2 regions of the Pelosinus sp. sgz500959 genome follow, and region 2 is predicted to be linked to the other one. Evidence: riboswitches for the same ligand, from Rfam matches in the RefSeq annotation. Region 2 holds a riboswitch; the other holds the start of a gene.

Region 1 (3,631 bases), on a different contig from region 2:
TATAGGGACGAGGAGTGAATCCGCGTTGCCACCCTGATTGGCTTTCATGAAAGCCAGGTGTTACACAGTACGGGATACATGATATCCGATACCTGCTTCCTGATAACGGCGGAAGAATCCCGACAGCGCCTACCCCACAATTTGTGGATCAGACTGTATCTCACAGGCCCATTCTACATACCGAGTAGTGCCAAACTTTCACTGTCATTGGCTCGCTGAAACCCTCTTCGTATTGTATACTCTTCCTGATCATAGATGATAATAAGGATGTATTTTAACGTATTGTAACAGTTAAGATGATCGTTGTCAAGGTGTTTTTTAGACTTATTGTGAAAATGAATTTAACTTTTTGGGGAAATCTTGGACGCCGATGCGGCTGATAAAATGAGTGGAAGATTCAAGGAATCACCAAGTCAAAGTTTAAAGGCAGCAACTTATAGAGATAAGGCTTGCTCTAAATCCTGAATAATATCGTCTTCATTTTCAATGCCCACAGATAAGCGAAGCAGACAGCCCGAGATTCCTAGACGATTCCGCACATCAACAGGCACATCGGCATGGGTCTGTACAGCGGGTAATGTAATTAGGGATTCTACTCCACCAAGGCTCTCCGCAAAGCGAATGAGCTTAACCTCACGTAATATGGTCGGAACTAATTTTGCATCATCGACAACAAAAGATAACATACCGCCATAACCAGATGCTTGACGGTCATGTATAGCCTTTCCAGGATGATCATCAAGACCTGGATAATAAACTTTCACCACTCTTGGATGTTTTTGGAGCCATTTTGCGACGGCTAAGGCATTGGAATTATGTTTTTCCATTCGTATAGCTAGGGTTTTAATACTGCGAATGAGTAGCCAGCTGTCATTTGGACCTAAGATACCACCAGTAGAATTTTGTATATAACGAATGCGTTCACCAAGTTCAAGATCTTTTGCTACGATGAGTCCACAAACTAAATCATTATGTCCCGATAAGTATTTACTGCCACTGTGAATGACCACATCAGCTCCTAGTTCAAGAGGACGCTGAAAATAAGGGGTTAAAAAAGTATTATCAACAATCGTATGAATACCATGAGGTTGGGCAACTTTTATAACTGCAGAGATATCTACAATTTTCATGAGGGGGTTGGTTGGTGTTTCAACGATAATTGCTTTTGTTGAAGGTGTGATGGCGTCCACGATTTCGTTAAGATGGCTGCCATCAACAAAGGTGACTGTTAAACCAAAATTGTTAAAAACTTTATCGATGACGCGGTAAGTACCGCCATAACAATCTTCAATCACAATTAAATGATCACCTGTCTTGTAAATCATCAATAATGCCGTAATAGCGGCCATACCTGAAGCAAAAGCAAGTCCTAAGCTGCCGCCTTCGAGGGTAGCGATTCCTTCTTCTAAGACCTTGCGAGTAGGATTCTGACTACGTGTATAGTCAAAACCTGTACTTTGACCAAGGGCAGGGTGACGGAATGTTGCCGATTGATAAATCGGTGTGCTAATTGCACCTGTTTTTTCATCAGTACAGACACCAATATGAACAATTTTCGAGTGTAGATTCATAGAAACCTCCTTATTATATGACCGTAAAATAATAGTAAAAAAACAAACCTCTTTCCGATTTTCGAGGAAAGAGGTTTGCGAACTTGCAACATCTTCCTCTCATCTCTCAGGATTATCATCCTGCTGGAGTTAGCACCGTGACATTGCTGCCGGTTGCCGGGTGTCATAGGGCCAGTCCCTCGACCACTCTGGATAAGAAGTTTAATTTTTTAATGATAATATCATAATCAGTGATATGATGTCAATATTTATATATATAAGTTGTATTAAAGAAATTAACTTCAATATCGCATTTTTGATGTTTGGAGTTAAAAATTTTTGTATTAGTATATAAAATTTCTTAATCAAAATAGATTGACACGTAAAAGTTATCATGGTACAATCAGAAAAATTAAATAAAACAGCCGATTGGAAAACCAAAGGCTAAGAGTATGTCCTATTCAAGGGCGGATACTCTTAGTCTTTTTTATTTTATTAAAAATTAAGTAATAAGGAGGACGATGAAAATGAAATTTGTAAAGCTTGGACTTATAGTGGCACTGGTTGTTGCAGTAGCTGGGGGAATAAGCGGATGCTCTACTTCTACGAATACGGCAGAAAACAAAAATGTGAAAGTTAGGATTGCTCATTTCCCTAATATTACTCATTCTCAAGCCCTTGTGGGCAGAGCCAATGGTGAGTTTCAGAAAGCATTAGGAGAATCAAATCCCATTGAATGGAAAACATTTAATGCGGGTCCTGCAGAAATTGAAGCTCTATTTGCTGGTGAAGTAGATATCGGTTATATCGGACCTGGTCCTGCGATTAATGGTTATACGAAATCGAAAGGTGATTTGCAGATTATTGCAGGAGCAACAGATGCAGGGGCCATTTTAATTACAAGAAAAGATTTAGTGTTAACGAATGTAAAAGAATTAAGTGGTAAAAAGGTTGCTGTTCCCCAATTCGGCAATACCCAAGATTTATCTCTGCGCCATATTTTACAGGAAAATGGCTTAAAGGATACGACCAAAGGTGGTACGGTAGAAGTTAGGCAAGCGGATAATCCTGATATAAAAACCTTACTTGATAAAGGCGAAATTGATGCTGCTCTTGTTCCCGAACCATGGGGAGCACGTCTTGTGAGTGAAGTCAAAGCGAATATATTGTTAGATCAAAAACAAGTGTGGCGTGATGGGAATTATACGACAGCTGTTGTTGTTGCCAATACGAAATTTATTAAAGAACATCCTGAACTCATTGAAAAATTTCTTCGAACTCATGTTGAGTTAACATCTTATATTAATCAAAATCCTGAGAAAGCAAAAGAAAGTATAAATGCACAAATCAAAGAGCTAACAGGTAAACCTTTGGCCAAACAAATCTTGGATGATGCTTTTAAACGCTTAACAGTGACCAATGATCCAGAAAAAGATTCTGTAGTTGATTTTGTAAAGTTGTCTTTAGATGCAGGGTTTATTAAAGCAGCTCCAGACCTTAAAGATTTGTTTAACTTTAAAATTTTAAATAAAGTGCTAAAAGAAAAAGGGCTAAAAGAAATAGAAAATTGAGGTGCTATGGATGAGTGTCATTGTAGAGAATGTAAGTAAAAGTTTTATCACAAAAACCGATAAGATCAATACTCTCCATAACATTAATGTTGAGTTTCATAAAGGTGAATTTGTTTGCATTTTGGGACCATCAGGGTGTGGAAAATCCACGCTCCTCAATATTATTGCTGGTCTCGAACAGGCCACAACGGGTAGAGTAATTTGTAATGGTAACGAGGTGAAAGAGGCCGGTCCTGATCGTGTTGTCATGTTTCAAGAGGCCGCCTTATTTCCCTGGCTTAAAGTCATTGATAATGTTGAATTTGGGATGAAACTTGCCGGAATTCCAAAAGCTGAGCGGCGAGAAAAAGCAGAGAAGTATCTTAAAATGGTGCATTTAACTCGGTTTCAAAATTGTTTCATTCATGAATTATCTGGAGGAATGAGGCAGCGAGTTGCACTGGCGAGAGCCTTAACTCTTGATTCAGAAGTACTTTTGATGGATGAACCCTTTGCAGCTCTTGATAGTCA
Region 2 (3,631 bases):
TCCATTAGCCGACGATAAGCTAACGCTTCTTCAATTGCATTTAAATCTTCTCGTTGTATATTTTCAATGAGTGCGATTTCAGTCATTTCCCCATCAGTATATTCTTTAACGATTGCTGGGATCTCATTCATACCAGCTTGCTTAGAAGCTCGCCAACGACGTTCGCCAGCAACAATTTCATAACCATTTAATACTTTTCTAAGAACAATTGGTTGCAATATGCCATATTGCGCGATGGAATCTGCTAGTTCAGTGAGTGCCTCTGGATCAAACACACGCCGTGGTTGAAATTTGTTAGGACTTATTTTTTCGATGGGAATATTATTTATAATGGGTTGTTCTTCACCATTACTACCACCTGAAAATAATGCATCAAGCCCCCGCCCGAGACCTCGCTGAGTTTTATTCATGATCGATCACCTCTCTTGCCAAATCAAAATATACCTGTGCTCCTTTAGATTTAGGATCATATTTGATTACGGGTTGACCATGACTCGGCGCTTCGCTAAGACGGACATTACGAGGAATAATTGTTTGATATACTTTATGACGAAAGTGATTCTTAACTTCATCAACAACTTGAATTGATAAATTTGTTCGTGCATCAAACATGGTTAACACGACTCCTTCTAAAGACAATGCTGGGTTTAAATTTTTCTGCACAAGTGTTACAGTATTCATTAATTGAGAGAGACCTTCTAATGCATAAAATTCACATTGGATAGGCACCAATACAGAATTAGCTGCCGTTAAGGCGTTAATTGTCAATAATCCTAAAGATGGAGGGCAATCAATAATCACATACTCATAGTTATATTTGACATTATCCAACACCCGTTTAAGTTTAGTTTCTCTTGACATAATTGACACCAATTCTATTTCGGCACCTGCTAATTGAATTGTCGCTGGTAAAAGCATCAAATTTTCAATCTGGGTTTTTAAAATAACATTTTCTGCTGGTATGTCATTAACTAAAATATCATAAATAGATTGTTTAATTTTGGTTTTATCGAAACCAAAACCACTCGTAGAATTACCTTGGGGATCAAGATCAACTAGTAATACTTTTTTGCCTAACTCAGCTAAACAGGCACTCAAATTAACAGAAGTCGTTGTTTTACCTACGCCACCTTTTTGATTGGCAATTGCAATAACCTTTAACAATCAATTCACCTCATCTTCTTATTTATATTTCAAATCTAGCCCTTATTATCTTAATAGCCACCAGCCACGAAATATTTGATATTTTTAGTCATTCCACACTCTCAATAACATTTCCTGCCGAAAATAGCATGGATAAATAGAAGTCCTAGTAAAAACCCTTCTTTTGAAGTAAACTTTTCTAATCTCAAGCCTTAGTATAAAGAAAAACCTCTATTTACCTCACTTTCAACTGCCAATATAAACTAAATCCTTTCTACTTAACATCAAGAAGATCATCTATTTTTTATTTATAAAAACATTGACATTTATGACATTCTGCTTTATTATAAGTTAAAATTTTATCATTTGTTCTCTTATCGAGAGTGGTCGAGGGACTGGCCCTATGACACCCAGCAACCAGCATAATGCAAATGGTGCTAAGTCCAGCAGAGTCTCATCATTCTGAAAGATAAGAGGAAAGAATAGTTTATATAAAATAAGCCTCTTTCCTCAAGGAATAGGGCTTATTTTTTGTATAAAGAAAACTTGACTTTGGTCAAGCCTTAGCGCAGACCAAAGTCTTAGTTGCTCTTACTTGTAATCAAGAAAGTGCTATACTTTCTGATTACGCAAAAAATATCTCTTTTGAAACTGCTGGTTATTGTTTTCAAGAATAGAGTAAACTGATAAAATGTACTTATAATATGAAGTGAAAATCTAATCATTATTTAAGAAATTTTTTTGATAAACTGACTAAAATAGCTATAAAAAATAATACGAGGAGGAATACAATGCCAGTCTATAACCCAGCTTTAAAACCTCTCAATCTTAGTGAGATAAAACGTTATTCCGGTTTAGATCAATATGCGGAATTTCCTTCTGAATTAATTGACCAAGCTTGTACAGAATCATATCTTCTAGTTCAGCCTCAGGCCACATGGCAAATATATGATTATGATGCGAATACCGCTACAATTATGGGATCTCCTCCCCTTACATTACACGCACCTAAAATTATTAATTATTTGTCTCAAGCTATACAGATTGCAGTAATAGGTTTAACGATCGGTCCAAAGCTTGAACAGAAAGTCAGTAACTATTTTTCCAATGGTGAATATACATCAGGCTTGTTACTAGACGCCGCAGGTACAACAGCCGTCGAAGTAGCAGCCGATCAAGTATGTGATTTTATAAAAAATCAAGCTATGCGCCAAGGCTATCTAACCCTCCCCCGTTTTAGCCCTGGATATGGAGGATGGGATATTACTGTACAACCTCTTATTTTAGATTTAGCCAATGGAGATGCTATTAACTTAAAAGTTACAGAATCGTGTATGTTATTACCACGTAAATCAATTACTGCAGTCATTGGAATTACTGCTCATCAGCATGATACAAACGTTGGCTACATGTATCAAGATACAACTTGCCCTCAATGTACACAAATAAATTGTCTGGCTAGAAAGGATTGAAATAACTATGATTTATATTTTTGATGGTGCTATGGGAACTATGCTACATGATGCCGGTTTGCCAACAGGTGCCTGCCCTGAATTGTGGAATATTGAGCAACCAGCAGCCATAACAGCAATACATAAAAGTTATGTTGATAGTGGTGCTGATATTATCGAAACCAATACCTTTGGTGCCAATCGTATCAAATTAACACATTATGGCCTACAAGATAAGGTCGCTGCAATCAATGTGGCTGCTGTTCATGCTGCTCGAGCGGCATGCGGCCCCCACACCAAAATCGCAGGGTCCGTAGGTCCTACTGGTAAATTAATTGCGCCGTTAGGGGATTTAACTTTCGACTATGCTTATGAAGTCTTTTTCGAACAAATTAATGCCCTCGATCAAGCTAATGTTGATATGATTATTATTGAGACAATTATTGATATTCAAGAAATGCGTGCTGCCCTCCTTGCGGCTAAAGCAGCAACGAAGAAACCCATTATTTGTCAAATGTCTTTTGAAGAAGATGGACGCACAGTTACGGGTACTGATCCTGTTACTGCAGCAATTATACTCGAAGCAATGGGTGCTGATATTATTGGTGCAAATTGCTCTTTAGGCCCATCTCAATTATTGACTATTGTTGAAAAATTATCCAAAATTATTACTTGTCCCATTAGTATTCAACCAAATGCAGGAATGCCAAAACTGGTAAATAAACAGACAGTCTTTCCAATGACTCCTGAAGAAATGGGCACATGGGCTAAACGATTGGCTAAGGCTGGCGCCAGCTATATTGGTGGCTGCTGCGGTACTACCCCTATGCACATCAAAGCTATGAAAGAAGCATTAAAAAATATTTCTATCCCTATTCTTCCTATTCCAAAATGTTTGAATAAAAATACAGCCTTAACAAGCCGCAGTAAAACCATCTATATTGGCGCTGGTCAACCTACGGCTATCATAGGGGAACGTATTAATCCTACTGGTCGTAAGCAATTAGCTGCCGATATTCGAGAAGGACAGTTCATGT

Evidence for each region. Region 2 has a riboswitch for S-adenosylmethionine ahead of ACAN52_RS20340 (methionine synthase). Riboswitches for the same ligand answer to the same signal wherever they lie in the genome.
Region 1: linked by a shared signal. The riboswitch ahead of ACAN52_RS02075 (trans-sulfuration enzyme family protein) and the one ahead of ACAN52_RS20340 (methionine synthase) in region 2 are both predicted to bind S-adenosylmethionine.

Annotation. Positions count from the first base shown of each region.
Region 1 is NZ_JBGJZL010000001.1:470,682-474,312, reverse strand. It holds gene ACAN52_RS02075 (trans-sulfuration enzyme family protein) at 435-1,571, opposite strand; SAM riboswitch class I at 1,668-1,770, opposite strand; gene ACAN52_RS02070 (aliphatic sulfonate ABC transporter substrate-binding protein) at 2,078-3,121, shown strand; gene ACAN52_RS02065 (ABC transporter ATP-binding protein) at 3,132-3,631, shown strand, end outside.
Region 2 is NZ_JBGJZL010000020.1:15,471-19,101, forward strand. It holds gene ACAN52_RS20330 (ParB/RepB/Spo0J family partition protein) at 1-410, opposite strand, end outside; gene ACAN52_RS20335 (ParA family protein) at 403-1,164, opposite strand; SAM riboswitch class I at 1,515-1,619, shown strand; gene ACAN52_RS20340 (methionine synthase) at 1,935-2,615, shown strand; gene ACAN52_RS20345 (homocysteine S-methyltransferase family protein) at 2,623-3,631, shown strand, end outside.